Regions from separate parts of the Shewanella sp. ISTPL2 genome, predicted to be linked through region 2. Evidence: predicted binding sites of a transcription regulator. Region 2 holds the regulator's gene; the other holds the start of a gene.
What was found. The regulator ArgR, encoded in region 2, controls arginine synthesis, uptake and breakdown. The targets are predictions, from matches to a motif close to ANTGAATANNTATTCANT.
Positions count from the first base shown of each region.

Region 1: the regulator ArgR is predicted to act here: its motif matches at 2,890-2,907, upstream of HUB64_RS17860 (YjiH family protein).

Region 1 is NZ_JAAPAV010000001.1:4,048,258-4,055,457, reverse strand. It holds gene HUB64_RS17875 (peptidase U32 family protein) at 1-607, shown strand, start outside; gene HUB64_RS17870 (U32 family peptidase) at 645-1,532, shown strand; gene HUB64_RS17865 (hypothetical protein) at 1,569-2,282, opposite strand; gene HUB64_RS17860 (YjiH family protein) at 2,989-4,347, shown strand; gene HUB64_RS23085 (hypothetical protein) at 4,831-4,971, shown strand; gene HUB64_RS17855 (hypothetical protein) at 5,151-5,567, opposite strand; gene HUB64_RS17850 (UDP-2,3-diacylglucosamine diphosphatase) at 6,428-7,200, shown strand, end outside.
Region 2 is NZ_JAAPAV010000001.1:1,685,380-1,692,579, forward strand. It holds gene HUB64_RS07570 (NAD(P)-dependent oxidoreductase) at 1-597, shown strand, start outside; gene argR (transcriptional regulator ArgR) at 759-1,229, opposite strand; gene mdh (malate dehydrogenase) at 1,524-2,459, shown strand; gene HUB64_RS07585 (thiol-disulfide oxidoreductase DCC family protein) at 2,554-2,952, opposite strand; gene folM (dihydromonapterin reductase) at 3,219-3,965, shown strand; gene HUB64_RS07595 (5-formyltetrahydrofolate cyclo-ligase) at 4,110-4,808, opposite strand; RNA gene ssrS (6S RNA) at 4,818-4,998, opposite strand; gene HUB64_RS07605 (cell division protein ZapA) at 5,116-5,418, opposite strand; gene HUB64_RS07610 (UPF0149 family protein) at 5,654-6,229, shown strand; gene ubiH (2-octaprenyl-6-methoxyphenyl hydroxylase) at 6,409-7,200, shown strand, end outside.

The DNA.
Region 1 (7,200 bases), 2.4 Mb from region 2:
CGCCCGAGTAGTATTGCCACGGGTGTTATCCATGAAACAAGTACGGGATCTTGCTAAAGTCAGCCCAGTGGATTTGGAAGTATTCGCCTTTGGTAGTCTGTGCATTATGGCCGAAGGGCGTTGCCAGCTGTCATCCTATGTAACAGGCCAATCGCCCAACACTGGTGGATCTTGTTCACCAGCAAAACACGTACGCTGGCAAGAAGAAGGACAGAACAGATTAACCCGGCTCAACGATGTGTTAATTGATAAATCGGCCCTCGACGAACAAATGGGTTATCCCGTGGTATGCAAAGGCCGTTACATCACAGCAGATCAAGATTCGCCGCAATATTTACTCGAATCACCAACCAGTTTGAATACCTTAAGCTTACTTCCAGAGCTAGCCAAGGCGGGCATAGTGTCGCTGAAAATCGAAGGACGTCAACGCAGCCCAGCCTATGTTGAACAAGTCACTCGAGTATGGCGTCAAGCCATAGACACCTATCTAAATAATCCAGCGCTGTACTCACAAAGCCAAAATCAACCCCATTGGGAACAAGCCCTAGCGAAAGTATCCGAGGGTCAGATCACTACGCTTGGCGCCTACGAGCGCGATTGGCAATAAAAGGTAAATAGAGAGCAAGATTGACAAAGGACACCTTATGAAGATTTCCCTAGGACCACTGTTGTATTGCTGGCAGAAACAGCAAGTCGCTGACTTTTACCAGCAAGTCGCCGGCAGTCAAATTCCCTTAGTGTATTTAGGTGAGGCGGTTTGTAGCCGCAGACGCGAACTCAAGTGGGGCGATTATCTAGAGCTGGCGCAAATGCTCAAGCAGGCGGGTAAAGAAGTCGTGCTTTCGACGCTGGCCTTAATCGAAGCGCCATCTGAATATACTGAGCTCAAACGCCAGGTCGATAACGGTGAATTTATCGTCGAAGCAAACGATATGGCGGCAGTGTATCTTGCCAAAGAGCGTAAGTTACCCTTTGTCTGCGGCGCGAGTATCAATAACTACAATCGTGCTAGTTTAGACATCTTGCAGCGGTTTGGAATGCAAAGATTTGTGATGCCAGTGGAGCTATCTAAGGCTTGGTTACAACAAGTAATTCAAGAGCAGCCATTATTTGAGGTGGAAGTGCTCGGCCACGGCTATTTACCACTCGCCCATTCGGCGCGCTGCTTTACCGCTAGACACAAACAGCTCACGAAAGATCATTGCGAAACGGTATGCCGTGAATACAGTAAAGGACTACTCGCGCAAACCCAAGAGCAGCAACCTTTACTCAGGCTCAATGGAATTCAAACCCAATCCGCTAGCTGTTTAGATTTACGCAGTGAAATAGCGGTAATGACACAAATGGGGGTCGATGTGTTTCGAGTATCACCCAGTAGTCTTGACTGCATCATTAAAGCCAATGCTTTGGTCGATACGATTCAAGCGACTAAAAATGTTCAGGATTTTTCGATGAATAGCAAACTTGGTATAACCCAGTGCAACGGTTATTGGTTTGGTGAAGCGGGCCTTGCTGTGCATGTGAATCCATAGCCTAGAGCTGAAGATAAGTCTAAATTCAAAGATAACTCAGCCAATGATTTTGGGATCTTGGCTGAAGCTTAACTGGCTAAAAAGCAGCACACTTGTCCAACACAATAAACTTCCCAGTCCAATCCATTCTAGTAGGGCTGGCCACCACAAAGTAGGACGCGGCAGTTGCAATACCATCTCCTGATAAAACGGTCTATCGCCTTCGGTCAAACCTAAATTGAGCTGTGGCGCATACAGAAACGTCAACATGCTACATAAGACTATTAACGCCAACAACCCAGTCCAACGGCCAAAGTTAGACTTGCCGAAACAGACCAAGGCTAAATAGAAGATCGAACTCAAACTCCCCAGATAGAAAAACCATTTCAGCCCAAGAACATGCAAGTGATACACGTTCACCGGAAATAATCCCACGCTCGCTAAAGCCAGAAAAGTGAGAGCCAAACTGATAAAGAAAGGGTATCCCCAGCAAGAAGTTACCTGCTGCAAAGAAGACAAACAATAGAAAACGAGGCTTAAACTGCCAAAAAACAACCCACCGTTGAGAATGACAGCGAAAGACGAATGACCATAAGTCCCTAATTCACTTAAGGTGTGATTCAAAAAATTGAAGCGATGGAATTCAGAATCATCGAACCCCAAAACAGTAATAACAATGCCAATTAAAAGCCCAAAGATCCCCAAAAAACCAAACTTAATGGCCAGTGTTGAGCCGCCTTTAATCGTAACCTTCTGTACTTTTGCGATCATGAATACTAGAGCTGGATGGGAGTAATACTAACTTACATGGAAATGAGAAGATTTAAAGCGGCGGGTATCCGCTTTATGAATAATATTTTTACTTTCATCGTTATTTGCGACTTTTTAGTCAATCACAAAAGCATCAAGATAATGGAGAAGGTCACTTTTAGAGATAAGTCGATTTAAAGGCTTATCGCATAAAAATGTGTCCTAGTGCCCAAGGCTCCTTAACATTACCGCGATATGCACAACAGGTTCTCGCCAACGCTATATAGCCAGAGTTATCTCTATTGCACTTTCAAATCGAACAGAAAACCAGCCAACATAGCGGTAGCGCTAAAGTTGCTGATGTTTTTTTGTGCAGAAATAACATCTAGATAGTTTCACACACATCAGTAAACAAGTAATTAACCAGTCGTTAACCCACCTCGAGCGATTGATGATAAGGCCTTGTTTAATAATGCTTTTGCAGTAATGCAAGCCAATATAACCACTCTTAATTTATCGACAACTAAAGTAAAATAACTATGCTGTTTTGCTGCTTATATCAAACTAACTAGCGAATCGTTTTACATAGAGAAGCTAAGCGAGTAATCTTCCCCATTCTCGTTTTTGAGTTGAATTTAAATGCACCTTAATTAGCGTCGACAGCTTGTTACGTGCGGCTATTTATTCAAATTTACCATGTACGACTCGTACTTTAAGGTGTACAACATTGGCTACTGAAAATAAAAACCGAAACATTAAGACGATACTCACCTTTATCGTCCCTTCGCTGATTGGTCTGCTGTTATTTATGACCCCTATCAGCTACAACGATGCGATCACAATTCCTATCGCTATCATATCTAAAGCACTGCAAGGCGCATTGAGCGGTGTGCTAACCCTCATAGTGACTATTATTGTTGTGACTACGGCGCTGTCCTCTTTGCTGTCAAAAGTGTTTAAGCCCACATTCGTTACGCAAAATCACTTCCTTAATGGTTTATTGAATGTCAGCCCTATGTGGTTGACGACTCGGATCTTAGGTGCAGTGTTTATCGTACTGACTTACTTAGGTTTAGGTCCAGAGATCATCAACTCCTCGAGCACTGGCGCATTAGTCTTAAACGACTTATTACCTGTGTTGTTCTCGGTATTTATCTTTGCGGGTATGTTACTGCCGCTGCTGCTGAACTTCGGCCTACTCGAGCTCTTTGGCACACTCTTAACGAAAGTCATGCGTCCCGTGTTCAATCTACCGGGCCGTAGTGCTATTGATTGTATGGCCTCATGGTTAGGTGATGGCAGTGTCGGCATTTTGCTGACCAGCAAACAATACGAAGCCCGTTTTTATACCCAGAGAGAAGCCGCAGTTATTGGTACAACCTTCTCGGCGGTATCGATTACCTTCAGCTTAGTGGTGATCTCACAAGTTAAGTTAGAGCATATGTTTGTGCCCTTTTATTTGACTGTGTGCCTCGCGGGTTTTGCCGCCGCAGTGATTGTGCCTAAGTTGCCACCATTATCGTGGAAGAAAGACAACTACATAGATGACACACCACGCATGCCAGATGATGAGCTGATCCCTGCAGGACATGGCGCCTTATCTTGGGGCTTTGATAAAGCCTTAGAAAAAGCCGCAAGTGCCGGTGGCATAAAAGCGGTCTTAAATGAAGGTATTAAAAACGTTGTCGATATGGTGTTTGGTATTATCCCTGTGGTAATGGCAATTGGTACGCTGGCACTGATTATTGCCGAGCACACGCCCATATTTAACTATTTGGGTATGCCGTTTATTCCATTACTCGAATTACTGCATATTCCAGAAGCCACTGAAGCCTCTAAAACAATCGTGGTCGGTTTTGCGGATATGTTTATTCCGTCAATCCTTGCCAGCTCAATTGAATCAGATATGACCCGCTTTGTAATTGCAGCCTTATCTGTGACTCAGTTGATCTATATGAGTGAAGTCGGTGCACTGCTTATCGGCAGTAAAATTCCCGTCAACTTCGTTGAGCTTTTCGTGGTGTTTATTCTACGCACCTTAGTGACACTACCTGTTATCGCAGGTGTAGCCCATTTATTGTTCTAACATTACGCAAGTTTGGGCCTAACGTAGGTTTTAATGTAAGTCCAACAAACGTTCTAAAAAAGGGGAGTCAGATTAACTGACTCCCCTTTTTGCACTAACTCATACACAAACTGACCGTTTTGATTATATAGCGTGACTTAATCGTACAATCTCCACTCGACACCACACAACTCACTTTTGGACACTTAAAAGCTGGATCTGATGGATGGATGAGTCATGGCATTTGCTCGGCAACACGCAGTAGTCCATCCGTGGATGTTCGACCGCCCCGTCTGATATGAAAAGATTCACAAATGCCGCGATGGCATGGACGCCAAAGAACGGCCATAGGGCGAACGGTCGTCTCGCTAATCACCATGGTTCCACCTTTCGTGCATTCGCGTAATCTGTAGATTTAAATACATACGCAACATACTTTTGGACCGATATGTGTTGGAGACTAATGTTTGGGACCAGTAATTTTAGTTGTTAGCAGTTTAGCGTTTGCTGATATCCACTCTCACAGGCTTGCCATGGCATTCGCTCGTCGACTCGCAGCCAGTCCGTCCTTGGATGCTCGACCGCCCCGTCCATGGGGCGGACGGTCGTCTCGCCAATCACCATGGCTCACCTTTTGGGCAATAGTGTAACCAGTCTGTATGAAGGAGATACCCAGCAAGCTTTGGGACAAAATCGTGTTAGATTTTTAGCTCGAATTAGTGAATTTCGGATTAACATTTCTATGTGTTTAACGCAAAGCGTTGGGGCGGCTGGAGCGCAGCGCAAGCCGTCCCAGCCACGATAGTGGCGACAACAGCGCCTTGTTATGTGCTTAACTTGGACCATAAAGCAATTCCAATAGAAACTATGGATATTGATAGCGACACGACGGATATAGTTGTTGCTAAGACAAACTTTCGTTTTTCTTGTTGAAGCCCAGCCAACACAGACGACAAAAGTGGAAAATTTACACAATGGCTTTCTTTACCAACTCGAAAAGCGAAGAAATGAACATTACTTCCATCGCTTTGTTTATAGCCGTATTTCTTCTCCATATGATAATAAAGACGACCAAAGACAATATCCCCATCAACTTTTAATTTTTTAGCTATTTCATCGCAAGAAATTGGAACATATATTTTGCTAGCTCGAATGCTTTCATCTTCTTCGTATGCAGTAAAGTCTTGATAATATTTAGAATAAATACTTTCAAGCACCTCTAAATCAGTTGGTGTTCTCATTCGAAGACTATCTCCATTTTCACATAACGTCTTAGTATTTGTGCACTACGCTATTTGCAGGGCATAAATCGCTTGTTGGACTTGGCCGCTGCCACATCCATGTCAATTGGTACAAATGATGCTATAGGCATTTGCTTTTTTGCGGTAGCGGTTTTTTATACAATTTGATGGGTAATCACTTGATATCGTTTTAGCTTTCTCATGCTTTTACGCTCACTTTCGACTGATTATTGACCTTGGTTAACAGCATTCTGACCTCACATTCAGGCTGATGTTCGTACAGCCCCCCTCACAGGCTTGCGCCTATAAGTTTGGCTACTTTTCGCTGTCAGCCATTCCGCTTCATCTTGAGGGCGTGGCTATCCTGGCTGGCTTTTGAAATATAGGACGGGCATGACTTCTAGGTTTAAAGTAACCTCATCATATTAGCTTTTCTATAGCCACGGCTTTATTCGCCCTACTTGCATTTTTAACTTTGAAACAAACTTTGGGCAATAGCTTTTTAGCTAAACGAACAGCAGAAGTGTTAATTAAGATTGGCATTGTTGCAACTGTGACCGTTGGCGGCATGGATGCCGTCGTCGAGCCCTCAGGGTCGCTTCTTGTTAAATGCAAGGGCGGCGTGTCACAGGGAAAACAATGACAATTATGCTGCAAACTGACAACAAAGTTATCTTGCTTTGGGGCAGAAGTAAGTTAAACCAACCTATCGGATCTAATTGCATCCTGATGTGAATCTTGACAGGTTCAGTCTAGGCTAATCCACCTTTTGTCATCTGCATGTCATCTAAACTTCATCATTCGGTCAAAGCCCCCCACTAAGCTCATATTCGTTAACAGCCTAATGGGGTGAATACGAGATGACAGGATTTAATTTCAGGAAACTTGAGAGGTCTACGCGGGAAGAGATAAATGACCCCAGCCTTTCCCCTCCCATCTTTAATCGCTCAACGCCAACATTAGCACCAACATCCTCAAATCAATCCAATTGTGCCGCTATTACCCCATCCGCATTAACTTCAGACCAGACGGCATCACCCCATACACCAATCATCACAGTTAACGCCCTCTGGCTATCGGATATCCATTTAGGCTGTAAAGATTGCAAGGCCGACTACCTGCTCAGTTTGCTTGAAACCGTGCATTGTCAGCACTTGTATCTGGTCGGTGACATAGTCGATTTATGGGCGTTGAAACGTAAGCTGCACTGGCCCGATAGCCACAATAAGGTGCTGCAAAAATTCATTGAACTGGCACAAAACGGCACCCAAGTGATTTATCTGCCGGGCAACCACGACGAACTGATTAAACCCTATGCCGAACTAAGCCTGTGGAATATCAAAATTGCCCGCCAACATATTCACCACGGAATCGGCGGCCATAAACTCTTGATGCTCCACGGGGATCAGTTTGATGCCGATGTGTGTGTCGGCCGTTTCTACGCCATATTGGGCGACCATTTATATGACCTATTGTTGTTCCTCAATCGCAATCTCCATAGCTTGCGGGAACGCTTAGGTTATCCCTATTGGTCACTGGCAAGTTATATCAAGTCCAAAGTGGGCAAGGCTCAAGCGGCTATTGGACATTACCGTCAAGCGGTACTCAACTATGCCCAGCACTTTGATGTTGA
Region 2 (7,200 bases):
GGTGGTGCAATTTTAAAAGAAGCACAGAGTCGTGGACATAAAGTGATAGCGTTAGTGCGTGACTCAAGCAAGTTATCCGTGGCTGACGTAGTAGTACGTGCCGTGGATTTAGAGCAGCCATTGGTCGCCGATACCTTTGCTGGCGTAGATGTCGTGATTGCCGCTGTTGGTGGCCGCGCCCAACAAAATCATGGTCTAGTGGCGAGTACGGTTCAGCATTTACTGGATGTGCTGCCTAACGCTAACGTGCCACGTTTATTGTGGGTCGGTGGTGCTGGGAGTTTAGAAGTGGCGCCGGGTGTGGCGCTGGTCTCTAGCCCAGATTTCCCCGCAGCATATAAAGATGAGGCGTTAGCTCAGGGTGAAGCCTTGAAGGTATTCCGTGAGGCACAAACGGCAATCAATTGGACCTTTGTGAGCCCAGCGGCTGAGATTTATCCCGGTGAGAGTGAAGGCCCGTACCGTCTTGGTGGCGACAGCTTCTTTACCGATGCTAATGGTCAAAGCCGTATCTCTGTAACCGATTACGCAAAAGCCATGGTAGATGAAGCCGAAAAGAGTGCTCACCCAAACCAGCGCATCAGTGTGGCTTACTGATATCGTTATAGTTGAGTTAGATATTGTGAGTTAGATATTGTGAGTTAGATATTGTGCTTGAATGTGTAACGTAATCGGGACAATGGCCAAATAACCAGCGCGGTATTGCACTTCAAAATGTATTGATAAAATAGAACAGGTCAGCTCACTGACCTGTTTTTTTATTCTGCGTAATTGAATAAAGATTTGATGGTTTCTAAGGTATCGGCGATATCTTGGATGCTCGATGGGCAAATGAAGATAGTGTCATCACCGGCAATCGTACCCAAAATGCCTTCTGGTTTACCGATAGAATCCAACAAGCGGGCAATCAGCTGCGCGGCACCTGGGCTAGTTCGCACGACGATCATAGCTTGGTTGTGATCGACGTCGAGTACCAAATTCTTCAGTGGGCTACCCGCGGTGGGTACGCCTAATTCGGCTGGTAAGCAATACACCATCTCTTGCTTAGCGTTGCGAGTCCGCACTGCGCCGAACTTGCTGAGCATGCGTGACACTTTTGATTGGTTAATATTACCAAAGCCTTCAGCTTGCAAGGCGGTGACGATTTCACTCTGAGAGCCAAAGCGCTCTTCTTTTAAAATCGACTTAAAAATTCTAACAAGGTCATCCTGATTCTTGGTCGTTTGCATAATATTATTATTCGTTATTCAAAAAAACAGGCCCATTTTGAATATTTTTAGAAAAATTGTCAACAAATAACCAGATTGGTTGAATAAAAATTCACTAAGCCCTAGTGGTTAAGCATTTGCTGGGGGCGTAAAAATCCCAATTTGAGTAATTGTTCTACATTGCTTCTACGTTATTCCGGAATTCTTTTGTCCCACGACTAAGGGATAATTGAAATTGTTGTGACATTCCAGTAATGTGACGCCAACGCAAATTAGATCCATGTCACACATATCCGAGAAATAACGGAGATAACTATGAAAGTTGCTGTACTTGGTGCTGCTGGTGGTATCGGCCAGGCTCTTGCCCTACTGTTAAAAACTCAATTGCCTGCGGGTTCACAATTGTCTCTATATGATATCGCACCGGTAACTCCGGGTGTTGCGGTTGACTTGAGCCACATTCCAACTGCTGTTGAAATCAAAGGTTTTGCTGGTGAAGATCCAACGCCTGCCCTAGTGGGTGCTGACGTTGTTCTAATTTCTGCTGGTGTTGCACGTAAGCCTGGTATGGATCGTTCAGATCTGTTCAATATCAATGCCGGTATCGTTCGCAACCTGATCGAAAAAGTAGCGGCAACTTGCCCTACGGCTTTGGTTGGCATTATCACTAACCCAGTTAACACGACTGTGGCTATCGCTGCAGAAGTGATGAAAAAAGCGGGTGTTTACGATAAAAACCGTCTGTTCGGTATCACGACTCTAGACGTGATCCGTTCTGAAACTTTCATCGCCGAATTAAAAGGCCTGAACGTTGCTGACGTTAAAGTTAATGTGATCGGCGGCCACAGCGGCGTGACCATTCTGCCATTACTGTCTCAAGTTGAAGGCGCGACTTTCACTGACGAAGAAGTGGCAAGTTTGACGACTCGCATCCAAAACGCGGGTACAGAAGTGGTTGAAGCTAAAGCCGGTGGCGGTAGCGCGACTCTGTCTATGGGTCAAGCGGCTTGCCGTTTTGGTCTGTCTCTGGTTCGTGGTCTGCAAGGCGAAGCTAACATCGTTGAATGCGCCTATGTTGACGGCGGCAGCGAGCATGCAGAATTCTTCGCACAACCTGTGCTGTTAGGCAAAAATGGTATTGAAAAAGTACTGCCTTACGGTGAAGTGAGTGCATTCGAAGCTAACGCTCGTGATTCTATGTTAGATACGCTGAAAGGCGATATCAAACTAGGCGTTGATTTCGTTAAATAATATTTCGGATAATCTTTTTAGATTATGACGAATTAAAAACGGAGCCATGAGCTCCGTTTTTTTATGCCTGGGTTTTACACTTTACCAAGCTAATTCAGCGGCGCTTAGTGGGAATTTGGCAGTTATCATCGCAGCGGGCTTTGCCCGTCAGTAAATAAGAGATGCGATATCTGTTTTTTGCGAATCTGAGATAGCACCAATCGGCGACAGTTTTTATCACGGGCATGCGTAACAGTTGGATCCAAGCGCGCGTCCCTGTCAGTGCCCACGCTTTACAAGTGACATCTAACCCGAGTAATACTTCGCCCGTTGCGGTTTCACCGTGAAGAATAGTATTGGCGTAGTCTCTATCGATATGGCTGAAGCGCTCACTAAAGTCTGGCGCATTTAAATCCTCAAGCGCAATCAAGTTCTTCGGATCGCGCGCTTTCAGTTGACGCATTTCGGCGCTACATAATGGACAATTCCCATCGTAAAAAATCCGCAGTTCCATCGGTATTACCTCTGATGACTTGATCACAATACTTGGTCTAAGCTCTTGGCTTGAGTACTTAAGCTTGGTTTTCTTCTACCCTATACGCAGAATAAAGGGTTTTAGATCGAAGCGATTGTAGAACGGATCAGCATCTCATTTGGCTTTTTGTTAGGTTAAATTCAAATGAGTGCAGTAACATCTTGGTTATTCATCAGTTTAACTTGATTGCTGACTTTTAAGTGAACAAGGTAAAGCCTGACAAATAACGACTCAAAAGGATAGGTATGACATCTCCCATCATTATCACAGGCGTGGGTAAACGCATAGGTTACGCCTTAGCCAAACATTTTCTCGCCCAAGGTCAGCGTGTGATTGGTACTTATCGCAGCCATTACGCTAGCATCGATGAGCTTAACGCTTTAGGTGCGACTCTGTATCCCTGTGATTTTTATGACGATGCCCAAGTGCAATCCTTAATTGCTGAGTTAGCTAAATTGCCGCAAATTCGTGCCATTATTCACAATGCCTCTGACTGGCTGCCGGATCCTGTGCTTACAAAGAATGAGTCTTTAAAGAGTACCACTTTTGCGCCGAGCGAAGTGATGCAGCGGATGATGCAAGTGCATGTGAGCGTACCCTATCAGTTGAACTTGGCCTTAGAGGCGCAGCTGCGTGCGGCTGCTGGCGATGAAATCGGCGGCAGTGATGTGATTCATATTACTGACTATGTGGCAGAGAAGGGCAGTCAGAAGCATATCGCCTATGCCGCCAGTAAAGCCGCACTGCACAATATGACGCTATCCTTTGCCGCCAAATTTGCGCCCGAGGTCAAAGTGAATTCGATTGCGCCAGCGATGATCCTATTTAATGCGGGTGATGACGCTGCCTATCAGCAAAAAACCTTAGCCAAAGCGCTGTTGCCGAAAGAGGCGGGAAATGAGGAAATTATCGATTTAGTGGAATATCTGCTGAATAGCCACTACGTCACCGGTCGTTGCCATAATGTTGATGGTGGCCGGCATTTGAAATAAAGACGAATATAGAACGGCCTGCGGCCTCTAGAGCGCCATTGCATGGCTCTAGAATCTAGATTCAAGAAGAAGTCGTTATGGAGCGACGCTCTGCTTTTTCTAGCAGCGCCGCGCCCTAGCTTCTAGTTTCTCGATCCTACTTTTTCAAAACGTCAGTACCCGACTTGGGGTGATGATGAACGGTAAAGGCACATCCCAATGTTCGCAAGGTAAACTCGTCACTTGCTGACAGTCGTGGGCGTAACCCATAGGCAAAGGTTTACCTTTGAGCTGCCAGTTCGCCAGTGTCCTATCGTAATAGCCGCCGCCCATGCCCATGCGATTCCCCATTAAATCAAAAGCCACTAAGGGCGTGATAACCACATCTAGCTCAGTTACTGGGATAATGGCGCGCACATCTAACTTAGGTTCTAAGATGCCGAATTGATTCGCCTGCATCGGCGTGTCTGCGGTGTAATGCAGGAATAACAGTTGCCCAGCATTGAAGGGATGCAACCTTGGCAGATAGGTGTGAATGCCCAATTGCCACAGCGCAGCGATCAGCGGCGGCGTGGCGAGTTCGCCATCGTGGGTGAGATATAATGCCACATGTTGCGCTTTGTTGGCCTGCAATGCATCGAGCATTCGCTGGCAGGCGTTTAAACTTGCTTGGGTTTGTTCTATTTCGGAGAGAGATTTACGGGCGGTGCGAATGGCTTTGCGTAACAGATTGCGGCTTTCTTTTGTATGGAGTGCGATATTTGCCGCATAGTTTGCGACATCTACGGCATCAGCGACTTCTACGGCAAGTTGCGCCGTGTCGCTTTGGGGATTCAAATGAGAAAGTTTGGAAGATGTAGACATAGAATTAAGATGCTCCCCAGAATGCCGCTACCGGTGTAGCCCTTGAACCGTAGGTTCAAGGCGGGTAAATGATTACCTCCTAAGGCTTCTCGGTACAAGCCGAGCATGCACAATGTCAGTAAAGCATTCACCCTGAGATAAAAATTATCGGCACAGGGACATTACCAGTTGGCATGCATCCCAGGGAGCAAAACGGTATTGAATCGCTAAAGCATTGGTTTATTTAAATAAGCCAGTTTAGCCATTCACTGTGCGTCAGTTGGTTTAACTCAATGAGTGCTAAATCACTAAGGTGCACAGTTTAAATCTATTTAGTTGAACGCTCAACTAAGGCACTTTCGAGGGTCGACTGCAGCAAGCTGATCCTGTCGTCCATTTGTTGCATGTAGTGCTTATTTTTTTGCTTTTCTTGGAACAACTCGTGTCCAATATTCAGCGCCGCCATGATCGCAATTTCTTCACGGCTTAGGCTATTGGTTCGGGTTTTTAACGCGCTGAGTTGTTGTTCAACTCCCAACGCTACCGTACGTAAGGCATCCTCTTGACCTTTCGGGCAAGCGATAGAGTAGGTGCGCCCAAGTAGGGTAATTTCAACAGCACTGTTACTCATGTCGCGGGTGATCCTTTCGTTAGCCTCTTAGGGCGGACTATATAGGGCTGATCTTAAAAGTGCAAGGTAAGCCGCAAATGGATTGGTCTTTGACGGTTTTGTTTGCTGTTTGTGTGAGCAGTTGGATAGTTTTTTATCAGGGCGTGGCCGATTTCGCCATTATTGGGATTCAGTATTGGTTCAAGTCTTTATCTCTGCTAGCATTGCTGCTGGAAAAATCTTATTGGGATCTGATATGGCAACCCCTCCTTCGTTACGTATCGACAGCTTAAAACTCGCCTTAGATGCGGCTGAAATCGGCCAGCATCCGGTAGAAGTTCACGGTGCTTTAGTCGGTTTAATCTGCGGTGGTGTAGAGCAAACTGGCGACACTTGGATCAAGCCTTTATTCGACCTGATGAACGATGGTCAACCTTTGCCAGCGCAGTTGCACCAATTAGTGTGTGATTTGTTTAACGATTCAGTGACGCGTTTAGTGGATTTTGAATTTGGTTTCATGCCGCTGTTGCCCGAAGAAGAAGAGCCGCTCAGCCAACGTGTTGAAGCCTTGTCTCTGTGGACCCAGAGTTTTTTGACTGGCATGGCGATTATTCAGCCGAAACTGAATCAAGCCTCGGCAGAAGTACGTGAAGTGATCAAAGACTTGGCGGAAATTGCCCAAGTGGAATTTGATGTTGCCGACGATGAAGAATCCGAAGCCGCTTACACTGAATTACTCGAGTTTGTACGTATTGCAGCCATCATGTGTTACTCGGAGTTTGGTCCTGAGCTTCCCCATGGCGAGGCTGACGATACTGCGGTGGTGCATTAATTTACCGCGGTTGTTTAATGTTCAATAAGTTAACACAGTAGTGGCTTCATTAGATGTCAAAGGTGGGCAAACCTGCCTTTGAGTCCATAGCACTGGTGTTTTTGAGTGCATAGCATTGATGTTTACATCTTTTATGTTTACATGCCTTAGTGTTATGCCAAAGCTTGAATGAGATCCCCATGACGGCCACAAATCACATGGATACTTCAGTTCAACACGTCGACATCGCAATTGTAGGCGGTGCGATGGCGGGGGCGACCCTAGCGTTAGCTCTCGCGCGTCTTTCTCTATCCGCAGCTCGGCCACTTTCTATCGCCTTAATCGAAGCGCACCTTCCCGATAAGCAACACCCCGGGTTCGATGCCCGCTCTATTGCTATCGCCCACGGTTCTATTTTCGAATTATCCCGTTTAGGTTTATGGCAAAAGCTCGCCCATTTGGGCACGGCGATTGAAAATATCCATGTGTCGGATCGCGGCCACTTTGGCATGACAGAACTCAATGCGGCGCAGTTTCATTTAGATGCCCTAGGCCAAGTGGTTGAGCTTGAACGGGTTGGCCAAGTGCTGTTTAACGAGTTGAATAAGAGTAATGTCAAACTCTATTGCCCCGCCAAGCTTGCCCAAGTTGAACCCGCCGTTGAAGGTCACACCTTAGTGCTCGATACGGGCGAGCGAATTCAAGCCAAACTTGTGGTTGCCGCAGATGGTTTGCAATCCAAAGTGCGCAGCAGTTTTAATTTGCCCGTGACTCAAGTGGCCTTCGAACAAACGGCCATTATTGCCAATATTCAAACTGCCGATTTGCCAACCAATAGGCCTCACAAACATTGGGCCTATGAGCGCTTTACCCAAACAGGTCCCTTAGCGTTGTTGCCTATGGCCGATATTCAAGGTCAACCTCGCTTTTCTCTCGTGTGGGCGCTCGATGATGCGCGGGCTAAACAGATGCAAGACGCGCCTAAGGCTGAG